Regions from separate parts of the Methylocystis sp. SB2 genome, predicted to be linked through region 1. Evidence: predicted binding sites of a transcription regulator. Region 1 holds the regulator's gene; the other holds the start of a gene.

Evidence for each region. The regulator LexA, encoded in region 1, represses DNA repair genes until DNA is damaged. The targets are predictions, from matches to a motif close to TGTTCNNNNTGTGTTCNG.
Region 2: the regulator LexA is predicted to act here: its motif matches at 5,919-5,936, upstream of ACPS74_RS06235 (YifB family Mg chelatase-like AAA ATPase).

What each region holds. Positions count from the first base shown of each region.
Region 1 covers NZ_CP187401.1:548,252-555,786, forward strand. The annotation lists gene gltX (glutamate--tRNA ligase) at 1-909, opposite strand, end outside; gene lexA (transcriptional repressor LexA) at 1,128-1,838, shown strand; gene ACPS74_RS02790 (ComEC/Rec2 family competence protein) at 1,951-4,215, opposite strand; gene ACPS74_RS02795 (DUF983 domain-containing protein) at 4,441-4,803, shown strand; gene ACPS74_RS02800 (CocE/NonD family hydrolase) at 4,824-6,599, opposite strand; tRNA gene ACPS74_RS02805 (tRNA-Met) at 6,800-6,876, opposite strand; rRNA gene rrf (5S ribosomal RNA) at 6,994-7,109, opposite strand; rRNA gene ACPS74_RS02815 (23S ribosomal RNA) at 7,185-7,535, opposite strand, start outside.
Region 2 covers NZ_CP187401.1:1,244,640-1,252,174, forward strand. The annotation lists gene ACPS74_RS06215 (amidinotransferase) at 1-1,090, shown strand, start outside; gene ACPS74_RS06220 (DMT family transporter) at 1,144-1,470, opposite strand; gene ACPS74_RS06225 (pirin family protein) at 1,599-2,477, shown strand; gene ACPS74_RS06230 (ATP-binding protein) at 2,586-4,301, opposite strand; gene ACPS74_RS06235 (YifB family Mg chelatase-like AAA ATPase) at 4,311-5,849, opposite strand; gene ACPS74_RS06240 (GCG_CRPN prefix-to-repeats domain-containing protein) at 6,059-6,319, shown strand; gene ACPS74_RS06245 (hypothetical protein) at 6,384-6,956, opposite strand; gene ACPS74_RS06250 (beta strand repeat-containing protein) at 6,959-7,535, opposite strand, start outside.

The sequences.
Region 1 (7,535 bases):
GGCGAAATCGAAGCGCGCCGGCGAACGGTGCACCTGCGCGAGATCAAACGACTCGACCATCTCCGGCGTCGTGAAGAACTCCTTGTCGCCCTGCGACCACCCCAATCGAACGAGGTAGTTGCGCAGCGCGGCCGGCAGATAGCCCATCCCGCGGTAGGCGTCGACGCCGAGCGCGCCATGGCGCTTCGAAAGCTTGGCGCCGTCCGGTCCGTGAATCAGCGGAATATGCGCGAAGGCCGGGATCGTCCACCCCATCGCCTGATAGATATGCGTCTGGCGCCCAGCATTGGTGAGATGATCGTCGCCGCGAATGATCTGCGTGACGCCCATGTCGTGATCGTCGACGACGACCGCGAGCATGTAGGTTGGCGCGCCGTCCGAGCGCAGCAGAATGAAGTCGTCAAGATCCTTGTTCTGAAAGACGACGCGTCCCTGCACGGCGTCATCGACGATCGTCTCGCCGTCCTGGGGCGCCTTGATGCGCACGACATAGGGCGCGCCGGCGGGCGCCTCGGCGGGATCGCGGTCGCGCCAGCGGCCGTCGTAGCGCCAAGGGCGCTTTTCCGCCTTAGCCTTCTCGCGCATCTCCTCGAGCTCCTGCGCCGTGGCGTAGCAGCGATAGGCGTGTCCCTGCGCCAGCAGCGCTTCGGCGACCTCGGCATGGCGCGCGGCCCGCGAGGACTGGTAGACGATGTCGCCATCCCATTCGAGGCCGAGCCACTGGAGGCCATCGATGATGGCGCCGATCGCCGCTTGCGTGGAGCGCTCGCGGTCGGTGTCTTCGATTCGCAGCATCATCCGCCCGCCGTGCTTCTTGGCGTAAAGCCAGTTGAACAGCGCCGTGCGCGCCCCGCCGATGTGCAGAAAGCCGGTGGGCGATGGAGCGAAGCGGGTGACGACCTGTGACATGAGCGCGGCGAATTCCTCGAATTGGGTCGGCCCGTCTAACACGGCGCACGCGAGGCGAACATAGTTCGTCACGATGATGGTTTAACCAAAGCGTGAACATATGGCTTGCGGAACGCAGTAAGAACCGATATCGTTCTGTTCATGATTTGTTTAGGTTATCGAGCCAGAAGCTGCGGCTCAGCCAAAATCAACGATTCGGCTTGCGGGGCGGTGCGGCGATGCTGACCAAAAAACAAAACGATCTGTTGCGCTTCATTCATGAACGTCTGAAGGAGTCGGGCGTGCCGCCGTCCTTCGACGAGATGAAGGACGCGCTCGACCTGCGGTCGAAATCGGGGATTCATCGGCTGATTCTCGCGCTCGAGGAACGCGGATTCATCCGCCGCCTGCCCAATCGCGCCCGCGCGCTCGAAGTTCTGCGTCTGCCTGAATCGGCCACGCCGCGCACCGCCGGCGGGCGCAACGGCAAGTTCTCGCCGTCCGTCATCGAGGGGAATCTCGGGCGCGTCCGGCCGCTCAGCGAACGTTTCGAGGACGAAGGCGACCATCAGGTCGCCATTCCGGTCATGGGGCGCATCGCCGCCGGCACGCCGATCTCCGCCATCCAGAATCGCAGCCACACCATCAGCCTGCCGCCCGACCTGCTCTCGAGCGGCGAGCACTTCGCGCTCGAAGTGCGCGGCGATTCGATGATCGAAGCGGGAATCCTCGACGGCGATACGGTCGTGATCCGCAAGCAGGACAGCGCCGACACCGGCGACATCGTCGTGGCGCTGATCGACGATGAGGAGGCGACGCTCAAACGTCTGCGCAAGCGCGGCGCCTCGATCGCGTTGGAGGCCGCCAATCCCGCCTATGAGACGCGGATCTTCGGCCCCGATCGCGTGCGCATTCAGGGCAGGCTCGTGAGCCTCCTGCGGAAATACTAACTTCTATGCGACGCCGTCATTGCGAGCGTAGCGACGCTATCCAGCGCTTTGACGCCGCCCCTGGATTGCTTCGTCGCGACGCTCCTCGCAATGACGCGTGAATTGCGCCGCCCTACTCCAGCGGCTCCATCGCGCGCGCATCTTCAGCGCTGCGCTCTTCATCGCTCAGCGGCGCCGTGAATCCTGACGTGCGGCGATTGCGGGGCGCCGGCGACCAGGGCCGATCCTCATCGATCGCGCGCGCCGTCGTCCATTCGACGCCCTCCGCCTTGAACCGCAAAGTCACTGCCCCGGTTTCCGATAGTCTGTGGCGATCGATCACGATCGGCGCCGCACAGCCCAATGGCGCGTAGAGAGGCGTCACGATGACGGCGGCGCGCGCGCAGTCTTCGAAGAAGCCGCCGCGCCCGGCGACGAGCGCGACAAAGCGGCCATTGACGGCCTTCGCCACGCAACCCGTGTCGTCGCAGGCGACGCCGCTCCTGGCGTCCGCGGACTGGCGCGCGTCTCCGTCCGCCCGCAACCATTGTTCCGCGGCGAAAGCGCTGGGCTTTTGCCCCAAGACGGCGAGCTGTCCGGACGGCAGGCGCAGCGCCGCCGATTCTCCCGTCGCCGGCACGGCGAGATCAAAAGGCGCGCCGCTCCTCGCGCCCATCAGTCCGATCAAGGCGAGAGGAATGGCGAGCGCGCGCCAGGCCCAAGTGCGCCAGAGCACGAGCGATAAGACCGCAAGCGAAAGGAAAAGGATCGCCCAGGGGGCAAAGGCTTTGACCGGCAGACTCGCGCCAGGGGCGCTCGCGATCAGCCCGGCGAGATAGGTCACGAGGTCGATGCCCAGCTTGAGATAGCGCCAGATGAAGCCGTCGAGGCCCAAGGGGTAAAGCGCGGCGCCGACGAGCGCGCAGGGAACGGCGAAGAATTCGATGATCGCCAGCGTCAGCGGATTGCCGATCAGCACATAGGGGCTGAGCTCATGAAAATCATTCGCCATGAAGGAAGCGGTCGCCGAGGTCGCACATAGCGTTGCGAAGATCGCCGCCCCGGGTCCATGCAGCAGGCGCTCGGCGACGCTTTCGCGAAGCGCGCCCAATCGCCCTCGCGGCGCGCGATCGTCGATGCGGCGCTTCGCGAGATATTCGCCGCGCCATTCGTACACGGCGATCAAGGCCGCCACCGCCGCGAAGGAGAGCTGAAAGCTCGCGCCGAGCAACGCCTCCGGCTCGACAGCGATGATGAAGAGCGCGGCAAGCGCCAGATTGCGCATCGACAGCGACGGCCGATCGAAGAGAACCGCCGCAAGCATGATGAGAGTCATCACGAGCGCGCGCTCGGTGCCGACGCGAGAGCCCGTGCCGATGTCGTAGAGAATGGCGCCGAGCATCGCGAGCGCCGCCGCCCATTTCTTGATCGGATAATTCAGCGCAAGCGTTTGCGACATCGCCAACAGGCGCCGAAAACCGACGAAGAAGATGCCCGCGACGAGCGTCATCTGAACGCCGGAAATGGTGATGATGTGAAATATGCCCGCCCGGCGAATGAGATTCTTGGCGTCGTCCGACAGCAAGTCGCGCTTGCCCGTCACCATGGCGGCGGCGATCGCGCCCGCATCGCCTTCGATGATTCGATAGACGCGCATCGCCAAGGCGTTACGCATATGGTCAACGTGCGCGAAAAAACGCAGCGAGAACGGCGCCGGTTCAGGCGGCGACATCGTCTCGATGCGTCCAAGCGCGTTGCCGACCGCGCCGATGCGCGCAAAAAAAGCGTCCCGCGCGAAATCATAGCCGCCGGGGAGCGCCGCCCCAGCCGGCGGCATCAGCCGCGCCTTTAAGGCTATGAAGTCGCCGGCTGAAAAATTCGGCTCGCCGCGCGTCGTCAGACGCACGCGGGCGGGAACGATGTCATCCGGAAAGCCTTCGGCGCTCGCGACGCGCAGGATAAAGCGCGCGCCGGCCCGGCGTAGATCCACCTCCTCGACGAAGCCGGTCAGCTCACCGATGCCAACGCGTGGAACGAGCGGCGCCGCGACGCGCGCCGTCCGCCAGGCGCCCGACGCAAATCCCAAGGCGATGAAAGCGAGCGTCAGAAAAAGCGCGTGGGCGCGGGCGTGCCGGCGCGTAAGCGCGGCCAAGACTGCAAAAGCGGCAAGCGCGCAAAGGCAAAGCGCCAGCGAAGGTTCACGCTCGGCCGAGAAATAGAGCACGACGCCGCCGCCTGACGCGACGACCAGCCAGAGAAACGGACGGCGTAGCGCCCGCTCCTGCTCCAGCGCTGTGCGCAAGGCCTCGGCCAATCCTCGCACACGCAGCGGAAAGACGCGCGATGAAAGATCGCGGCCGCGCTCCTCCCGTTCAGCGGTGCGTGAAATGTCGTTCAAGAATGACCGGCCCCGCACAAATACGGGAAAGAGCCTAGCGCCGACCGCGTCCCTTGTCTTGCGCCGCCTTACGGACTTGAACCGACGCTCGGCAGGGGGCGGTTGCCTGCGGCGCCATAAAAACCTATCCCCTTAAATCAGAAGCGAGATCCACGCTTGCGATGGACTTGCAATGCGATCAGCGCGCACGCGGCGCGGCGATCGCTGTCAATCGGTTTGGCGTCAATGAACAGCGATACATCGCCGGGCAAATCCTTGTTTCGCGGACTGACGCGAAAATGCCCAAACTGTGGCAAGGGCAAGCTGTTCGCGAGCTACCTCAAGCCGCGTGAATCTTGCGCGCATTGCCGCGAAAGTTTTGCGGGCCTCGATGCGGATGATGGCCCAGCATGGCTGACCGTCGGCGCCGTGACGATTACAGTCGTGCCGCTTCTCTTCATATTGGAGAGCAGCGGACGTTACTCCTACGCTGTCGAGATGCTGATCGTTGTGCCGCTAACGATCGCGCTCGTGTTGCTCTTGCTCCCGCTTACGAAGGGATTTTTCATCTCCGCGCTATGGCTGCTGTCGAGGAAGCCGAATTCATAGATTCGTGTTGTTACAGGCTCTCACGCCGCCGGCGCCTCGGACACGGTAAGATAAGTATCCGGCCCGTAATGCAGCGTGTTCCGCGCGAAATAGGGCGGCCCCGGCATGTCGAAATGCACATAGCCATGGCTGACGTCGCTGCGCAGCAGATCGAGGCGGCTCGCGATGTCGAGTCGCAACCGGTCGCCGGGCTCAAGCCGGGTCGGTCCAGGCGTAAGGCTGAAGGAGAGCGTCACCGCCTTGCCCGGCTCTAAGGGCTCGCGCACGGATGTGTCATGCACGATCTCACAGGCCGTATCGCGCGCCGGATCACGCCGCCGCCGCGCCGGACTCATGGCTCCGAGTGAGAGAAGGCTGTAGGCGCCGTCCTTGGCGACGCGGCCGAGCCGCGCCACGAGATGGGAATCGATCTCATTCGAGCTGAAGACGAGATTGAGCGATACGGGGCCAGCAAGCGTCATCGGCCGCGCCGCGGTCATTTCGAATGTGAGCGTCTGATTCGCCACTTCATCGAACCCACCGAGCACCGGCAGGCCCAGCGGAACGGCGGCCCAGCGATTCTCGCCCCTCCCCGGCGTCTCCGACAGTTTGTGGCGCGCCGCGTCCGCGCCGCCCGAGGCGAGATAGAAGCGTTGCTGCGCCGTTCCCGGCGCCGGAAAATTGGCGGCGCCAATGTACCGCTCCTCGCCTTCAAGCCAGTAGCGGACGGCCGGTTGGCTGGCGTAGCCATTGTCCACGCCGTAGAGAATATGATCGAAAAACGCGAGCGCTTCCAATTGCCAGGCATAGACCGGAAGCTCGTAGCGCGGCGGGGCGAGGATCATCCATTTGCGGTCCGCCGGCGTCGCGGCGTTCTGGAACAGATCATAGGCGCCGAACTGGTGCAGGTTGAAATAGCCGAGATTCTGCACGACGACGAAAGGGATCTCGATCTTGCCGAGATCTCCCGAAGGGCCGGACTGAAGCACGCAAGTCTCTCGCGATTTTCCGTCGAGCATCCAGTTCGCGTACCATTCGCGCACCGGCTTGACCGGCGTTTTGGACATGAAGGCCCGGTAGATGGCGTCTATCCGCTTCATCAGCAAAGGTCGCCACAAGCGCTGGAGCGGCGAGTTGAAGACATGGCTGAGGAGCGCCCGGGCGACCGGCGGCACGCGCAGGCTATACATCGCCGGCGTGAAGTTGGCGCCCATCCAGAGATTGCAGAAATAGAGGTTGAAGACGCCGCCGAACTGCGCGAGATGCCGGAAATAATCCGTGCAGATCTCATTGCAGAAAAACGCTTTTAGCGCCGGCGGACGGCGCACGGCGACGAGAGGCTGCGTCATGCCGTAGTAAGACGTGCCGAACAGCGCCACACGGCCGTCGCACCAGGGCTGGACAGCGGCCCAGGCGACCGCCTGTTCATGGTCGTCGACATCCTCGGGAGACAGGAAGACATTTTGCGTCCCGCCCGAGCGGCCCATGCCCCGCCGCTCCACTACCACCTGGACATAGCCGCGGGAAGTGAAGACGGGCGGCGAGCCGATCTCATTGCTGCCTGTAGGCGCGCCAGCGGTATGCAGCTCGCGCGTATAGGCGGCGAACTGGACGATCGCCGGATAGCGGCCCGGCGCGCGGGGGGTATAAACATCGGCCGACAGGGTGACGCCGCCGGCCGCCTCTATGCGCTGATCGGCAAGAAGGCGACAGCCGAGTCCCTCGGCTGCAGCGCGCGTCGGCCGCCAGCCCGCGAGTTGTTCGTGCTTCAGTTCCGGCGCTTTGATGGGAATGAGATTGTCGAGCCACTCGGGCATGGCGGTCCCTCTTTCAACTTGCCCAGCGTTGCGCCGATTCCCGCGATCGCGCGTCCTCATTCTCATCAGAAATGAAGCGGCGCCTGTTTGATGAGATGCCGGACCGTATCGGCAATGGCTCCCCGACGAAAATGCCGCAAAGCCTATCAGCGCACAAAGAAAAACCCCGGCTGCAAGAGCCGGGGTTTTTGGAATTGGATTGGTTGCGGGGGCCAGATTTGAACTGACGACCTTCAGGTTATGAGCCTGACGAGCTACCGGGCTGCTCCACCCCGCGCCAAGAGAAACACGCTAAACTATACGCGCTAAGACAAAGCGCGAAGACAAAAAAGCAGCGCGGCGAAAGCAGCACTGCTGAAAAAGTCTCGATAAGAGGATTCGATGTGCTTCGCAGGCCTGGCGACGACCTACTCTCCCAGGTCTTGAGACATAGTACCATTGGCGCAGAAGCGTTTGACGGCCGAGTTCGGGATGGGATCGGGTCTGATCGCTCCGCCGAAGGCCACCAGGCCGGCGAAACACATCTTCGAAGCAAATGAGGTCTTTCTATTCACGCCACACGAGTATGGGCGTCGATAAATGAGAGCGATCAAGCCAATCGAGCTATTAGTACCGGTAAGCTCCATGCGTTGCCGCACTTCCACACCCGGCCTATCAACGTGGTCGTCTTCCACGGCTCTCAAGGGAGAACTCGTTTTGAGGTGGGTTTCCCGCTTAGATGCATTCAGCGGTTATCCCGTCCATACATAGCTACCCTGCACTGCGGCTGGCGCCACAACAGGTCCACCAGAGGTATGTTCATCCCGGTCCTCTCGTACTAGGGACAAATCCTCTCAATTCTCCTACACCCACGGCAGATAGGGACCGAACTGTCTCACGACGTTCTGAACCCAGCTCACGTACCACTTTAATCGGCGAACAGCCGAACCCTTGGGA
Region 2 (7,535 bases), 700 kb from region 1:
GACCGCGATTGCCGCGGACTGTCCGGTCAACTCCCACAATGAGTGGGATCCACTCGAGGAGATCATCGTCGGCCGCCTCGAAGGCTCCACGATCCCTTCCGACCATCCGGTCGTCACCTGCAACATTCCCGGCATGGCCGCGCGCGCCCAATCGCTCGCCGCCGGGTTCCGCTTTCCGAAATTCATGATCGAGCCAGCGCAGCAGGAGCTCGACGGTTTCATCGCTTTGCTCGAGTCGCTCGGCGTCAAGGTGACGCGGCCCGACGCGGTCAATCACAAGGCGAAGTTCTCGACGCCTCACTGGTCGTCGCGCGGCTTCTGCAACTCTTGCCCGCGCGACTCGATGCTGGTGATCGGCGACGAGATCCTCGAAACCCCGATGGCCTGGCCCTGCCGCTATTTCGAAACGCACTCCTATCGGGAGATCCTCAAGGATTATTTCCGACGCGGCGCGCGCTGGACCTCGGCGCCCAAGCCGCAGCTCACCGACGAACTGTTCGATCCCAACTTCAAATTGCCGGAGAAGGGCGAAGAGATTCGCTACATTCTCACCGAATTCGAGCCGGTGTTCGACGCCGCCGATTTCTTCCGCTGCGGCCGCGATCTTTTCGTGACGCGCTCCAATGTCACCAATGCGATGGGCATCGACTGGCTGCGCCGCCATCTTGGCGACGGCTATCGGATTCACGAGATCAAGAGCCGCTGCCCCAATCCGATGCATATCGACACGACGATTCTGCCGCTGGGGCCCGGCCGCCTGCTGATCAATCCGGAATATATCAATCCGGATGAGCTGCCCGATATCCTGAAGAAATGGGATATTCTCGTCGCGCCGGAGCCGGATCCGATCAACGACCGCATTCTCGCAATCACCTCGATGTGCGGCAAATGGCTCAGCATGAACATTCTGGCGATCGACGAGAAGCGCGTCATCGTCGATCCGCATCACACAAATATGATGCGTCAGATGGAGAAATGGGGCTACGAGCCGATCCCCTGTTCGTTCCTGCACTATGCGGCGTTCGGCGGCGCCTTCCATTGCGCGACGCTCGACGTGCGCCGGCGTGGAACGCTCGAAAGCTATTTTTGAGACAATCGCGCTTGTTTCGCCCGACGCTTCTCGCAAGGAGCGCCGGGCGATTTCTATTTCAGGTTCACGCCGCCAAGCCGCAGGCCGATGATGCCCAAGAGAATGAGGCCAATTGATCCCAGCCGCAGCACGGTGGTCGGTTCGTTGAACAGGAAAACGCCCACCAAGGTCGCCGCCGCGATGCTTGCGCCGGTCCACACCGCATAGGCCGTGCCGGCGGGAATCGTCTTTACCGCAATGCCCAAGCATCCGACGCTCGCCGCCATGAAGAACACCATGATGAGCGAAGGCCAGAGGCGCGTGAATCCTTGCGCATATTTCATCCCGATGAGCCAGCCGACTTCGCAGATGCTGCCGATAAAAAGGATGATCCAGTCCATCTAACCGTCCTTGCCTGCCGACGTCGTCGCCGCGTCCGGACTTGTGGGTTTTGCGGTCCAATCCGTCAAGAACCGCGGATTTGCATTTCGCGAGACGCCGCCCACATAGGCCGCAAGGAGCCTTCATCATGAGAAGAATCATCGACGTTTACCCCGCCCCGGACTCCATGCACTGGGTCGGCGACGGTTTTCCCGTACGCTCGCTGTTTTCGCATCACGAACATGGCGCGCAGGTGAGCCCCTTCTTGCTGTTCGACTACGCGGGACCGTTTGACTTTTCACCGACGCCCGAGCGCCGCGGCGTGGGCGCCCATCCGCATCGCGGCTTCGAAACGGTGACGATCGTCCTCGACGGCGAACTGGCGCATCGCGACTCAACCGGCGCCGGCGGACTGATCGGTCCCGGCGACGTGCAATGGATGCGCGCCGCTTCCGGCGTCGTTCACGAGGAGTTTCATTCCGAAAGCTTCGGCAAGTCGGGCGGACGGTTCGAGGTCGTGCAGCTTTGGGTCAATCTGCCGGCGCGCGATAAGATGAGCCCCCCGCGCTACCAGACTCTCCTCGACAAGGACATTCCGCGCGTCGATCTGCCCGGCGACGCCGGGCTTGTTCGCGTTATCGCCGGCGAATTCGACGGGCATCGCGGACCTGCGCAAACCGCGACGCCGATCGATCTTTGGGATGTGCGGATCGACGCGGGAAAGAGCGCTCGGTTCACGCTGCCGGAAGGACATACGGCGCTTGTCGCCATTCTCGAAGGAACGGTCGAAGTCAATGGCGAGAAGATCGCACGCGCGACGGATGTTGTCGTATTCGAGGAGGAAGGCGGCGACATCGCCTTTGAAGCCAACAATGACGTGAAGCTGATCGTCATGAGCGGCGAACCGATAGACGAGCCCGTGGCGCAACAAGGTCCGTTCGTGATGAATACGCAGGATGAATTGCGTCAGGCCTTCACCGATTATCAATCGGGACGGTTCGGCGTCATCGCGCCGCTGGGCGGCTAAAGCGCTTTCCGATCACATCGACTCATGTGGTCGATAGGAAATCGCTCAAACACAAATGTTGGAGCAGGTTCTCATCGAAAAAGTCTGTCAACCTTTTGGGAACCTGCTCTAAGAGGAAGCTCTGCTGCGACGCGGCGCCAATCTGAGCTCTTCGATCGTCGCCGCCAGCGAACTGAACTCCACCGGCTTGGTAAGAAAAGCGTCGACTCCGGCGGCGCGGGCGGCGCGCTCGTCCTCTTCGCGCGCGCTGGCCGTAAGCACCAATATGGGCGTGCGCGGCGCGCCTGCCCGCGCCTCGGCCTCACGAATGCGGAGGCTCGCCTCGCGTCCGTCGAAATCCGGCATGAAAAGATCCATGACGATCACGTCATAAGGCTCGCCCACGCCCTCGATCGCTTCGCGCGCCCGTGCGAGCGCGAGCGCGCCGCTTTCCGCGCGCGTCACCTTCGCGCCAAGCTTCGCGAGGTGACGCATGAGAATAAGCGCGTTGATATCATTGTCTTCGGCGACAAGGGCGTTCACCCCGGCGAGCGCCTGGGTCGCCGCGCCCTGCTCGGGCGCCGGCGCCTTGGCGCTCTCTGGCGACAGACGGGCGATCAGCGATGCGATCCGCACCGGCTTCACCAGCCAGCCGTCGAAGTCGCACAAGGCGTCCTCGCCGAAGGCGCGCCGTTCGATCGGCGAGAAGAGCAGAAACAGTCGTCCCGCCTGCGCGCCGCGAGCGACTTTCGCCAACTGCGCGGTCATTTGCGGGCCCAGCGCGCAATCGACGATGACGGCGTCGAAGGGCTTTTCGCGCGCGCCATGCAGCGCGCAGGGCGCGTTCTCCGCCGCGACGATCTCCGCTTCGGCTCCGGCGAAACGCAAGCTCTCCGCGAGATAGGGCGCTTCAAAGATGCTGTGCGCAACGATCAGCGTTTTAAGCCCGGAAAGCGGCGCCGGCGCGGGCTCTTCGCCGATTGGCGGGGCCGGCAGCGTGAAGGCGAAAACCGCGCCCATGTCCGTTGAATTAACGAGCGCCAGCGCGCCGCCCATCCTGGCGACGAGACGGCGAGAGATGGCGAGACCGAGCCCTGTGCCCGCCTGCGGGTGGTTCTCCGAAGGATCGGCCTGTTCGAATTCCTCGAAGATCGCCTCGCGCGCCGCCTCGGGCACGCCCGGCCCGGAGTCGTGCACCTCGAAGCGCAGCCGCGCGCCGTCGCGCGCGACGCGCACGCCCACGCCGCCCCGCTCGGTAAATTTCACCGCGTTGCCGATGAGATTGACGAGCACCTGCCGAAGTCGCGCCGAATCACCCACGATTTCGCGCGGCGTATCAGGCGAGATGACGCTGGCAAGCTCCAGCCCTTTCGCCATCGCGCGCGGCGCAAGCAATTCGACCACGCTTTCGACGAAGGGCGCGAGCGCAAAGGCTTCGTGGCGCAGCTCGAACTTGCCGGCTTCGATCTTGGAGAAATCCAGAATATCGTCGATCAGCTGCGAGAGCGAACGGCTCGAATCGCCGATCGCTTCGACATAGCTCGCCTGTTCGGCGGTGAGCTTGGTCATCGCGAGAAGTTGCGCCAGCCCCATGACGCCGTTGAGCGGCGTGCGAAATTCGTGGCTGACTGCCGCGAGAAAGCGCGACTTGGCGAGACTGGCGGCTTCCGCCCTGTCGCGAGCGGCGGCGGCGGCGCGCAGCTCCCAAATTTCGTCGCGCAACGATTCGAGTTCGGCCTCGACCTTTTTGCGGCCACGCCCGCGCAGGGCAATGTAAATAGACGCCGCCAGCAACAAAATGACGAGCTGCGCCGCGACCAAAATAACAATATGGTTTAAGGACATGCGCCCATATCAGGCCGCAAGGCGCCCGAACGCAAGCCCCGCGCGATAGGAAAGCGCTTCCGCGAGATGCGGTCGGCCGACGGACTCAGCGCCGTCGAGATCGGCGATGGTGCGCGCAAGCTTCAAGACCCTGTGAAACCCGCGCGCCGTGAGGCCGAAGCGCTCCGACGCGTCCCGAATCAGCGTCGTGCCCGCAGCGTCGAGACGCGCCGCGCGCTCGATCACCGCCGCCGGCGCGGCGGCGTTGGCGGCCACCCTTGGCAATGAGAGAGCGTCGTAACGGGCGCGCTGAATCTCCCGGGCGCGCGCGACGCGCGCCGCGACCTGCCGCGAACCCTCGCACGGCGGCGGCAACACGAGATCGGCGGCGGTCACCGCCGGCACCTCGATCTGCACATCGAAACGGTCGAGCAGCGGTCCCGAAAGCCGCGCCTGATATTGCGCGACGCAGCGTTCATTGGGCTGGCGCTTGCAGGCGTAGCCCGGATCCATCGCATGACCGCAACGGCAGGGATTCATCGCCGCGACAAGCTGAAAGCGCGCTGGGTAGACGGCGCGATGATTGGCGCGCGACACCGCCACCTCGCCGGTCTCGAGCGGCTGACGCAGGCTGTCCAGCACTTGCGGTTGAAACTCGGGCAATTCGTCGAGAAAAAGGATGCCGTTATGGGCAAGCGAAATCTCGCCAGGCTTTGCATGGGAGCCGCCGCCGACCAGCGCCGGCATCGAGGCGGAATGGTGGGGCGCGCGAAATGGCCGCCGGTCGGTCAGTTCGCCTCCCGCAATCTGCCCCGCCACCGAATGAACCATGGAGACTTCGAGCAATTCGCGCGGGGTCAACGGCGGCAGGATCGACGGCAGCCGCGCGGCGAGCATCGATTTTCCCGCGCCCGGAGGGCCGCTCATCAGAAGGTTGTGGCCGCCGGCGGCGGCGATTTCGAGCGCGCGCTTGGCGGTCTCCTGTCCCTTGATGTCGGAAAGGTCGGGCTGATCGGCGGCGAGCCTGCGCACCGCCGGCTCAGGCCGGGCCAGAACCTGCGCGCCCTTGATGTGATTGACGAGCTGGATGAGCGAGCGCGGGGCGATCACCTCCATATCGCTCGACGCCCAGGCAGCTTCCGGCCCGCATTCGCTCGGACAGATCAGTCCCAAGCCCCGGGCGTTGGCGGCCACCGCCGCCGGCAGGACGCCCGCCGTCGGCGTCAGCGTTCCGTCGAGCGCGAGTTCGCCAAGCACGACGAATCCTTCGAGCGCGTCGGAGGGAATGGCTCCAATCGCCGCCATGACCCCAAGCGCGATCGGCACGTCATAGTGGCTTCCCTCTTTGGGCATGTCGGCGGGGGCGAGATTGACGGTGATTCTTTTCGCCGGCAGCGCCAGGCCGGAAGCGATCAGCGCCGCGCGCACCCGCTCGCGCGACTCGGCGACGGCCTTATCAGCGAGGCCGACGACGTTGAAGACGACCGCGCCGCTGGAAATCTGCACTTGAACGTCGACGGGACGGGCCTCGACGCCTTCGAACGCGACCGTCGCCACCCTCACCGCCATCGCGCGCTCCCGAGAAATTCTTTTGCGCAAATTATCGTCGACAGCTTAACTGCCGCGCGAACTCAGCGCAAGAACATTATATGAACATAGCCGCGCCAGCACTAACCTAAAACGCAGATTGAAATTGCCAAGTTTCTGTTCGCGCGATGATATTCTGAGGGCGCGGCGCGCCAGCCGCGCGTTAATCTGGTCTAAGGAGGAGATTGGAGATGAAATTGAGGACGGGTCTCGCGCTCGTTTTCGCGGCCGCTGTGGCTGCGCCGGCCCACGCCACCATGCCGCTCGCGCCAAGTGAGACGGCGGGCGCGCCGATCGTGCAGGTTTATGGCGGTTGCGGGCCCTACGGCCATCGCGGTCCCTATGGCGGCTGCCGCTGGGGCGGACAGTGGGGAGGATACGGCGTCGGTCGCGCCTGCCCGCCTGGCTTCCATCTCGGCCCCTACGGCCGCCGCTGCTGGCCAAATTATTAAGTTCAGTGAAAAGCCGGGGCGGCGAACCGTCCCGGCGCCTCGGCGGCGTCTTTACCGAACGACGTCAGGGCTTTTGCCCAGAGGGGCGAAGTCCTGTCCCGCCTTTTGGCTGTTCCGCGGCCGGGGGTGGCGCGTCGCTCGGCGCCGTAGGACCTGATGACCCCAGCGAAACCGAGAGGCCGAACAGCTTCCATTGGCCCTGGACCGGCGCATAGAGCAGCTCGAAACGAATCTGCGTCGGCACGGAGGGGAAAAACCCAGACATGTGCATCATTCCGCTCTCTATTTGCGGCAGGAGGCTGAGCTGCGGCTCGAGCACGGCCACGCCAGAGAGATCGAGATTGTCCTTTCTCTGAGAGGCAAAGATCTCGGCGAGGCGCGCCGCCGTATTGCCTTGGAACGCCGGCGCGCCTAGATCGCGCAGAACCGTATAGTTGCCGGTTTTGTTGGCCTGATCGAGCGCAAGCAGAGTCGATCGGATCAAAATCAGAACGCCATTCTTGTCGATATCGGCGGGCTTGGGCGCCTGTGCAGGCCTGGCTGGGCTCGGCTTAGGCGATTGCGCCGAAGCCATCGTCGGAAAAAAACTCGCGGCCACAAGGGCCGCGAGCATTATGTGCTTGATCTTCACGATCATGATCACCAGGCCAGGGTCACGCCCGCACGCCCGGCGACGCCGCCGTATTTGAGGCCCGCGCCGATGCCGGCATTGACCACCATCCAATCGTTCACGCGCAGCTGCGCCTGAGCGGCAAGGCCGTACTGACCACGGAAGGTGCCGAAGTTGCCGGTGACCGAGAACCATTTGTGGTCCGGCAGGTAGCTGGCGCCGCCGAGCGCGACGGCGACAGCCGTGCCCTCGTAACCGCGTTGCACCCCTCTGCCAAGGCTGTACACGCTCTGCGACAGCCCCAGGACGCCGGCCTGGAGACCGGCGATATCGTTCGGCCCGAACTGGGAGGTCGCGAGATGACCCTGGGCGTCCGTGGTGGTGAACTTGGTCACGCCAACCTGCGAGGCCAGGCTCGCGGCAGACGTGATGCCAGGCGCTTGGTAGGTATTGGCCGCCGTGCCCAGCATGATCTGGTTGTTGGCGGTGTTGGTCGCGCCAGCGCCCAAAGCCGTCGAGCCGTTGAAGCCGTTGGCGCTGGAGTTGGCGCCGATGGCGGTCGAGCCCACGGTTCCGTTGGTGTTGGCGTTCAAGCCAATCGACGTC